Regions from separate parts of the Micromonospora taraxaci genome, predicted to be linked through region 1. Evidence: riboswitches for the same ligand, from Rfam matches in the RefSeq annotation. Region 1 holds a riboswitch; each other region holds the start of a gene.
The links. A riboswitch is a leader RNA that binds a small molecule or an ion and turns the genes downstream of it on or off. The one in region 1 is predicted to bind cobalamin.

Region 1 (3,272 bases):
CGCCGCCTGCGTGGTCGGGTAGTAGTTGATGTCGATGACCCGGTCGAGGAAGGTCACCGCGGTACGCACCGTGGCGCGCAGCCGCTCCCAGTCGATGTCACCGTCGACGAGGTGGGCGGCGAGGTTCACCGAGCCGAGGTTGCACACGGCGGTCTCCGCGTCGCTGGACACCTCGACGATCTCGGTGCAGAGGTTGGACAGGTGCACCACGTTGCCCGGTTCGGCGGTCTGGTTGCACAGCCGGTTCGACGCGTCCTTGAAGGTCATCCACCCGTTGCCGGTCTGGGCCAGGGTTCGCATCATCTTCCCGTACAGCTCCCGCGCCGGGACCTGCCGGACGTAGCGGCCCTGCGCCTCGGCCTCGCGGTACGCGGCGTCGAACCGCTCCCCCCACAGGTCGGGCAGCTCGGGCACCTCGTGCGGGTCGAACAGCGACCACATCTCGTCGGCCTCGACCCGGCGCATGAACTCGTCCGGCACCCAGTTGGCCAGGTTCAGGTTGTGGGTGCGGCGGGCGTCCTCGCCGGTGTTGTCCCGCAGTTGCAGGAACTCCTCGATGTCCGGGTGCCACGGCTCCAGGTAGACGCACGCCGCGCCCTTGCGCCGGCCGCCCTGGTTGACCGCCGCGACGCTCGCGTCCAGCGTTCGCAGCCACGGCACGATCCCGTTGGACTGCCCGTTGGTGCCACGGATCAACGCGCCCCGGGACCGGACCCGGGAGTACGCGATGCCGATGCCGCCGGCGAACTTGGACAGGTTGGCGACCTGGGCGTAGCGCTGGTAGATCGAGTCCAACTCGTCGAGCGGTGAGTCGACCAGGTAGCAGGAGGACATCTGGGTGTGCCGGGTGCCGGAGTTGAACAGCGTCGGTGAGCTGGGCAGGTAGGCCAGGCTGGACATCAACCGGTAGAAGCCGACCGCCTCGTCCGGCGTACGGGACAGGCCACAGGCCACCCGCAGCAGCCAGTACTGCGGGGTCTCCAGCACCAGCCGGCTGGTGGGATGGCGCAGCAGGTACCTGTCGTACACCGTGCGCAGCCCGAAGTACTCGAACCGCCGGTCGCCGTCCGGGTCGATGGCATCGTCGAGCACTGCGGCGTGCGTGGCGACGAACGCGGCGGTGTCGTCTCCGATCAGGCCCTCGGTGTGGCCGGTCCGGATCGCCGCGCTGAACGAGGCGATGCCCTGCCGACGCACCTCCTTGTCGACGTAGCCGGCGAGCAGCCGGGCGGCGAGGCGCGAGTACTGCGGTTCCTCACCGATCATCTCGGCCGCTGTCTGAATGGACAGCCGGTCCAGTTCGGCTGTCGTCGCGCCGTCGTACAGGCCGCTGATCGTGCGGGTGGCGACGCGCATCGGGTCGACGTCGGTCAGGTCGTCGGCCCACCGCTCGACCGCCCGGACGATCTTGTTCACGTCCACGGGTTCGGTGCCGCCGTCACGCTTGCGGACCTGCATCGGCGTCCGTCGCAGTGCCGCGTCGGCGCTGGCCGGGACTACCTCGGTGACTGTCACCACTCGCTCCTCGGAGTTCGAGACCTGGAGGCCCGAACGCGCGGAGACAGACACCGACGGACGCCACGCCGGCGGCGTGGGTCAGGTGGCGTCAGCCGTCCCACGCGGCCTCGGACCGCCGCACACCCGGGTGCGGGTACGCGGCGCGCTGGCAGGTCTTCGGACTCGTGGGCGCGACCGGGCTCACCGGTCTCCTACCGGCCGTCGCTTCCCAGACCGTGTGGTCCAGTGCTGATGACGGCTGTCGTTCCCACTCACCGCTGCGGGACAGTCCCGGATTTCCACCGGGTTCCCTCTTGCCTCGACCGCCCTGGATGAGCAGTCGAACCAGCTGCGCTCGACACCATATATAGGGACCCAGCGGTTGTCACACCCCACATGTCGGTGTCGGCGTGTCGGCGGCGGAGGCGGTGACGACCGTCACCCGACCGCGCCCCCGACCGCCGGTCCCCGGCCGGCCGACGCCAGCGGGAGGCGGCGGCCAGCGGCGCGACAAGACCGCGGAAAAGCCGGCGACGATCCACAAAGATGCGATGTATGCAGGATCCAGATGTAAGGAACGTTGCTCATAATCTGCCGTCGATGCGGGTGGTCGAGATGAACATCCAATCTTCAAACCCCCGGCTCGGCCGCCGACTCCGACCCTCGTTCCGACCGGTGGACCGCCGCCCACCATTCGACACACTCGACGGGCCGGAGTTCCACTTGGAACAGCGAACGCCACCCACCAGCGGTTTGGTGTTCGGCCACGATGCCCACGCGCAAACGCGGGCCGCGACGACGGGGTACCACCGCCGTCGCGGCGGTCGCCCGGCATCCGAACACGCCACGCGGGAGGCACCTCTCGTCAGACGTTCGGTCCCCATCAGAAACATTGGATGTCTGCACCGGTCGGGTGATCGACGTCGTTGACGCACCTGAACCAGCCTCCGTATACTCCGAATGATCATCTGATCTTTTGCCTAGTCGGGCGAGGAGCGCATGCCGCAGATCACTGCTGTCACCGTCGAGGACGTCCGCTTCCCCACCTCCCTGACCGCTGACGGGTCAGACGCCATGAACAAGGACGGCGACTACTCGGCGGCCTACGTCGTCCTGCACACCGACGGCACCGACAGCGTGGACGCGCCGCTCGCGGGCCACGGCCTGACCTTCACCATCGGCCGGGGCAACGACATCGTCGCCGCCGCAGCGGTCCACCAGGCACAGCTCCTCGTGGGCATGGACGTGGCGACGATGGCGGCCGACATGGGCGCTGTCTACCGCCTCCTCACGTCCGACTCGCAGCTGCGGTGGCTCGGGCCCGAGAAGGGCGTCGTCCACCTGTCGCTCGCGGCCGTGCTGAACGCCTCGTGGGACCTGGTGGCCCGGCTCGCCGACAAGCCGCTGTGGCGGCTACTGGTGGACATGTCCCCCGAACAACTCGTCGACATCGCGGACCTGCGCTACCTGTCCGACGCGCTGACCCGGGACGAGGCACTGGCCATCCTGCGGGCCAAGGAGAGCACGAAGGCCGACCGCCTCGCCGAGCTCCACCGGACCGGCTACCCCGCCTACACCACCTCGGCCGGCTGGCTCGGCTACGGCGACGACAAGCTGCGCCGGCTGTGCCAGGAAGCCGTCGACAGCGGCTACGGCTACGTCAAGCTCAAGGTGGGCGCCAACCTCGACGACGACATCCGCCGCTGCGCGATCGCCCGGGAGATCCTGGGCCCGGACCGCAACCTGATGATCGACGCCAACCAGGTGTGGGACGT
Region 2 (3,272 bases), 1.4 Mb from region 1:
ACGGTGGGCGTCCATGATGGTGTCGAGCGTGAAGCGACGCCGGTCCAGTCGCGGGCGCAGCGCGCCGCCATCGGCCAGCGTCGCGATCTCGCGCAGGATGTCGCCGTGGTGTTCGCGGCCCCGGCCGGTGAGCATCGGCAGCAGCGTGAAAACGCCGGAGTAGGTAGCGCCACGAAACGACAGCGGGGCGAGCGAGTGGGTGCCCCAGCCGAGCGCGCTGACGACGTGTCCGTGATAGGTGCGTACCGCCGCGAACGACGCGTCGAGCGTCGCGCCACCGACGTTGTCGACGACGATGTCGAACCCCTCGCCACCGGTGTGCCTCTCGACGTACTCCTCCACGCTCGTCGAGGTGTAGTCGATGGCCACGGCGCCCAGGCTCTCGATCACCCGTACGCTCGCCGGGCCTCCGGTGGCGTACACCTCGGCACCCTTTGCCTGGGCGAGTTGCAGGCCCACGTGACCGACACCGCCGGCACCGCCGTGCACCAGCACCTTCTGCCCGGCGCGGACCCCCGCGCGGTCGACAAGCCCCTCCCAGGAGGTGATCGCCGCCAGTGGCAACGCGGCGGCCTCGCGCATCGAGAGGCCGCCGGGCTTGCGGGCCAGTAACCGGGCGTCCACGGCGGCGTATCCGGCCAGCGAACCCTGTAGCCCACCCACTCCCCCGCACAGCCCGTACACCTCGTCTCCCGGTGCGAACCCCGTCACCTCCGCGCCGACCGCCGCGACGACCCCGGCAAGATCCAGTCCGAGCACCGCGGGCGGCTGGACCCGCGCGTGCGCGGCCTGTCCGGCCTGGATCTTCGTGTCGAGTGGATTGACCCCGCTGGCGACGATCCGCACCAGCACCTGCCCCGCCCCGGGAGCGGGCTGATCGATCTCCTCGACCGTCAGCGGACTGTCGAACTCCCGCAGCACCGCTGCACGCATGACGATTCACACCCTCCGTGATCGAGACATCACGTGGACGCTATCCAACTGGCTTGCCGCCCGGGCTACATCCGGGGTGACAGCCAGGACGACGATCCGGCGAGATACGCGCTGCACGTGGCGACGGACAGCCCGAACGCCCTCAGCCCTCGTCGACGCCGTCGAGCAGCGCCCGTCGCAGGGCCAACCGGTGCTCGCGGCGGATCTCCGCCTCGCGGTAGCGCCTCCGGTCGCCGTCGGTCTCGGGTAGCAACGGCGGCACCGTCCTCGGCTGGCCGTCGTCGTCGATGGCGACCATGACCAGGTGGGCCGTGGCCACGTCGGTGGGCGGCACGGCCCGGTCCCACCGGTCAGCGGTGACCTTGACCGCGACCTCCATCGAGCTGCGTCCGGCCCAGGTGATCCGGGCGTCGACGTGCACGACGTCGCCGACCCGCACCGCGCGCAGGAACGCGGTCTCGTCGATCGCGGCGGTCACCGCCGGCCCGTCGGAGTGCCGGGCGGCGACGACTCCGGCCACCGAGTCGATGAGGTTGAGGATCCGGCCGCCGTGCACCGTACCCATCAGGTTCGTGTGGTGCTGGTCCATGATCTGCGACAGGGTCAGGTGCGACGCCGACGGCGCTCGGCCGACGATCGTGGTGGTGTCGTGCACAGCGGTAGTCCGTCCCTCGGGAAACCACACCGCCGATACGCGGACACGCTGACGAGCACGCGCCGACGGACGGCACGTCACCCGCTCAGCCCACCCGCGAGGCCGACGGCGGCGCACACGGTCGTGTGCGCAGCGCAGGCAGGTCTTCGGACTCGCGGGCCTGACCGGTCGCGCCGGTCTCCTACCGGCCGTCGCTTCCCAGGCCGACGGCCCAGTGCTGATGACGGCGTTCGTTCCCACTCACCGCTGCGGGGCAGTCCCGGACTTCCACCGGGTTCCCTCTTACGACACCCCGACGGTCACGACGGGGCGAACCAGCGCCGCCCGCAGCATAGCTGGCCAGGGAAGTCGCGGCACCGGGGGCACAGCGCGGAGACCGCACCGCCCGTCGTCAGCTTTTGCCATGTGAGGAAAAAGATCGCCAGCTCTTGAAAAAAGCCTCACTCCGGTCAGGATATTCAGATGCGTCGTCTCCCACAGACTCCGGGGCGGGTGCTCTCGGGTGTCCTCGCGCTCCTCCTCGCCTCGGCGGTCGCCCTCCTCGCGTCCGCCCAACCCGCCTCGGCTCACGGGACTCTCGCCATGTCCACGCCAGCGAGTGGGGCCACGGTGAGCGAGCCGTTGACGGCGGTGCAGCTGTTCTTCACCGAGAAGGCCGCGCCCAACGCGTTCTTCACTGTCACCGCCCCGGGCGGCATCCGGGTCGACAACAGCTGGTCGTACGGGGAGCCGAAGCCGCTGGACAAGCCGGTACGGGAGTACTTCCTGGTCAACGGGCAGTTCGAGCCACGGGAGTACACGACCGGGTTCCCCGCGACGGTGGCCGTCACCCACCTGCCGGCCAAGGGCCAGTATTCGGTGAGCTACCTGTCGGTCGCCTCGGACGGCGACACCGTGCGGGGCACGCTGACGTTCCGCTACAACGGGCCGGTGACGGCGGCACCCAAGGGGTGGAGCCCGCCGACGACGCAGCCGGACCCGGCACTGGTGGCCGCCACCGAGCAGCACGGGTCATCCGGGCAGGCGTCGGCGGTGCCGACCGCCTCGGCCCAGCCGGTGACCCCGCCGTCGGGGGCTGCGGCGGTCCCGCCGACCGGGCCGGCCGAGGAGAGCGGTTCGGGAGCGCTGGCCTGGGCCGGATGGGCGGCGGCGATCGCGGCGGCCGTCGCGGCGGCCGGACTTGTCGTCTGGCGTCGCCGGACGGCGTCCACCGGCAAACCCACCGGCCGGGGCCGTACCGCACCGGGGACCTCAGGTCGACGCGGCGGCGGTGCCCGTACCACGAGCCGGCCCTCCGCCGGCAAGACCAGCGGAGGCAGGGCCGCCGCTGGAAAGACGGCCGCTGCCAAGTCCTCCGCGGGCAAGGCCGGCGCGGTGAGCGGTGTCGGTGCGCAGCCCACTGGTGGTAAGCGGCGACCGGCCACAGTGCCGGCAGCGCGTACCGGCGACGCGGTCGTCACGGCCCGCACGGGCGTCGCTGTCGACCCGACGCCCACCAACCAGCAGGCGAAGGCCCTCGCCACCGCCGACCATGAGGCGAAGGCCCTCGCCAGCACCGACGACGAGTCGACAGTCGAGGCCGGACCCCGGCCGGACACGGACCTCGCCGCCGTGACGCCCGGGTCCCGGCTGAGCAACGGCCACCTGGCGCTGCTCGTCGGCGGGCTGGTGATCGCCCTGCTGG
Region 3 (3,272 bases), 730 kb from region 1:
GCACGGTGGCGTACTCGTCGAGCAGTTGTTCCAGTTTGGCCAGGTCGCCGTAGGTCTCGGCGCGGGCCATCGGCGGCACCAGGTGGTCGATGACCACGGCGTGTGCCCGCCGCTTGGCCTGGGTGCCCTCGCCCGGGTCGTTGACGATGAACGGGTAGACCAGCGGCAGGTCACCGAGGACCGTGTCGGGCGCGCAGTCGGCAGCCAGACCGAGACCCTTGCCGGGCAACCACTCCAGGGTGCCGTGTTTGCCCAGGTGCACCACAGCGTCCGCGTCGAAGCCGCCGTCGGAGGCCGGCGTGGCCAACCAGCGGTACGCGGCCAGGTAGTGATGGCTGGGCGGCAGGTCCGGGTCGTGGTAGATGGCGATCGGATTCTCCCCGAAGCCGCGGGGCGGCTGGATCAGCAGCACCACGTTGCCGAAGCGCAGACCGGCGAGCACGATGTCCCCGCCCTCGGTGTACAGCTCGCCGGGCGGCTCACCCCAGTGCTCCCGCATCCGCTCGCGCAGCTCAGCAGGGACCTGGTCGAACCACCGCCGGTACGTGTCCCCCGGTATCCGGGCCTCGGCGGCGGCCAACTGCTCCGGGGTGAGCCACTCCACGTCGTGCCCACCGGCGGCGATCAGCGCGTGGATCAGCGCGTCCCCGTCGGTGGGTGGCGGCGCGTCGCCCAGGTCGTAGCCGTCCTCGGCCAGTGCGGCGAGCAGCCGGACCGCCGAGACCGGGGTGTCCAGCCCGACGGCGTTGCCGACCCGGGAGTGCTTGGTGGGGTACGAGCTGAGCACCACGGCGACCCGCTTGTCGGGGTTGGGAAGGTACCGCAGCCGGGCGTGGCGCACCGCGATCCCGGCGACCCGGGCGGCCCGCTCGGGATCGGCGGCGTAGACCGAGAGCCCGTCGGAGTCGATCTGCTTGAACGAGAACGGCACGGTGATGATCCGGCCGTCGAACTCGGGGATGGCCACCTGCATCGCGGCGTCCAACGGGGACAGCCCGGCGTCGCTGTCGGCCCACTGCTTCCGGGTGCTGGTCAGGCAGAGCGCCTGGATGATCGGCACGTCCAGGGCGGCCAGGGCGCCGACGTCCCAGGCGTCCTCGTCGCCGCCCCCGGAGGCGTCCGCGGCGACCGCGCCGCCCGCCGCGAGGACGGTGACCAGCAGGGCGTCGCAGCGGGCGAAGAGCCCGAGCGGGCCGGACCCCGTGGTCAGCCCCCGCAACGAACCGCAGAAGATCGGCAGCGGGTTGCCGCCGGCCTCGCGGACCGCGTCCGCGAGCACGTCGACGAAGCCGGTGTTACCGGCGAGGGCGTGCGCCCGGTAGAAGACGATCCCGACGGTGGGCTGCTCCGGATTCGTGGGGTACTCACGGTGCACCCCGTACGCCGGGGTGGGTGTGGGCGGGTCGAACCCCTCGCCGGTGAGCAGCACCGTGTCGGAGAGGAAGCGGGCCAGCTGCCCCAGGTTGTCCGGCCCGCCCTCGACCAGGTACGCGAGCGCCTGGGTGACGACCCCGGACGGCACTGTGGAGATGGCCATCAGCTCCGCGTCAGGCAGCGCCTCACCGCCGAGCACGACAGTCGGCACGCCGGTGGCGAGCACCGCCGCGAGGCCGTCCGGCCAGGCCTGTCGACCGCCGAGCAGGCGTACGACGACGAGGTTCACGCCGTCGAGCAGGGCGGGCACCTCGTCGGCGGCGACCCGGGCGGGGTTGGCCAGCCGGTAGTCAGCGCCGCTGGCGCGGGCGGCCAGCAGGTCGGTGTCGGCGGTGGACAGCAGCAGGATGCGCACGGCGGGCTCCGGGGAGTGACGCCCCGGCCACCACGAGGGTGACCGCGACGATGCGGGTGGGTGCGGCGTCAGCCGGTACGACGGCGGGGCGGACGGCTCGCGGACGCGAGCGGCGGGGCCGGTCGGCGGCGGGCGGCGCTCAGCTCAACGGGGCGTGACCGGTCGCGGGCACTGTGCATCGCCCGCCGTGCGAGTCATGACGAAGTTCGTCGATGAATGAGACGCCGTGCGTCATCGGGTCCTCCTCGGGTGTCCACGCCCTGGGGTACGTCCCGACGGCCGAAGTATCCTGGCTTCCGGATCGACGCTCTCCCCCGGCCTTCCAACCGCAGACACACGGCCGTGACTCACGAGGGGGGATCGCTCCCCGGTGACAGTGGCGGGACCGCGTCGGAATCGCACCGACTTCCTTCACTGCCGTCAGGCCGCGAATGCTGCCACACCCTTCCGCTGCGGGTCAACGCCACTCCGTCCCGGCTAGGCGGCCGACAATCATCGAGCTTCAGCGATTGCCGCGACGGTGGATGCGCGCTGTGGCAATGCCCCGGATGAATGCCCCACGCCCTTTGCTCTGCATACCTATAGGCACCGGGCACGGATCGTCACCGGTGCGCATAGGTATGCAGAGCAAAGGATGGCCGGAACCTGCTCTGGCCTGCGCCGATCGTCCGGTGGGACGGTGCCGGGCGGCACCCTCACCTAGGATCGGAAAACGCCGCACCAGCGTCCACGATCAATCCCGGAGGTCGATCACCATGGTCGCCCCGCAGTTCCACCACCTGGCCGGCCGTGTCTGGATCTGTCCGGGCGATCCCGACCCGGAGGCCGTCCAGGCCGGCGTCGCCGTCGTCGTCGACAAGCGCGGCAGTGTGATGATCGACGCCGGGCAGAGCCCCGCGCACGCTCGCGAGATCCAGGTCGCGCTCGCCGCCGCCGGGCTACCGCAGCCACGTTGGCTCGTCTACACCCACCACCACTGGGACCACGTCTGGGGAGCCTGCGCCTGGCCCGGTGTCGAGATCGTCGGGCACGAGGCGGCCGTGCCGCTGCTGCGCGCCGAGGCCGCCCGGCCGTGGAGCCACCACTACCTGGACGAGCAGGTACGCGCCAACCCTCGCCTCGGCCCGAGCTTCCGGGCGCGGGCACGGGCTGTCGACTCCTGGGAGGACTTCGCGGTCCTACCACCGACCCGGACCTTCACCGATGCCGACGAGTTGCCGGTCGGCGTGGGGCTACGGCACGTCGGAGGTCGGCACGCCCCGGATTCGACTGTCGTCCTGGTGCCCGACTCGGGTGTCATGGTGTTGGGCGACTGCTTCTACCCACCGCCGGCCCATCTGCGCCGACCCGAGGACGGCCTCGACCTGGGCCTGGTCCGACGACTGCTACACGACGACTACCACTGGTACGTCTCCAGCCACGCCGAGCCGATGACCGCTGAACAGGCCCGGTCAGCCGTCGAGGACGCCTGAGCAGGCGAGTC

Region 2: it holds a riboswitch for cobalamin, as region 1 does, so the genes downstream of both, FHU34_RS13410 (acyl-CoA thioesterase) here and FHU34_RS19955 (ribonucleoside-diphosphate reductase subunit alpha) in region 1, are expected to answer to the same signal.
Region 3: it holds a riboswitch for cobalamin, as region 1 does, so the genes downstream of both, cobN (cobaltochelatase subunit CobN) here and FHU34_RS19955 (ribonucleoside-diphosphate reductase subunit alpha) in region 1, are expected to answer to the same signal.

What each region holds. Positions count from the first base shown of each region.
Region 1 covers NZ_VIWZ01000001.1:4,296,278-4,299,549, forward strand. Annotated here, with positions in the region: gene FHU34_RS19955 (ribonucleoside-diphosphate reductase subunit alpha) at 1-1,458, opposite strand, end outside; cobalamin riboswitch at 1,649-1,862, opposite strand; gene FHU34_RS19960 (enolase C-terminal domain-like protein) at 2,497-3,272, shown strand, end outside.
Region 2 covers NZ_VIWZ01000001.1:2,889,068-2,892,339, reverse strand. Annotated here, with positions in the region: gene FHU34_RS13415 (zinc-dependent alcohol dehydrogenase family protein) at 1-933, opposite strand, end outside; gene FHU34_RS13410 (acyl-CoA thioesterase) at 1,076-1,522, opposite strand; cobalamin riboswitch at 1,709-1,922, opposite strand; gene FHU34_RS13405 (copper resistance CopC family protein) at 2,051-3,272, shown strand, end outside.
Region 3 covers NZ_VIWZ01000001.1:3,562,180-3,565,451, reverse strand. Annotated here, with positions in the region: gene cobN (cobaltochelatase subunit CobN) at 1-1,789, opposite strand, end outside; cobalamin riboswitch at 2,050-2,226, opposite strand; gene FHU34_RS16315 (MBL fold metallo-hydrolase) at 2,545-3,261, shown strand.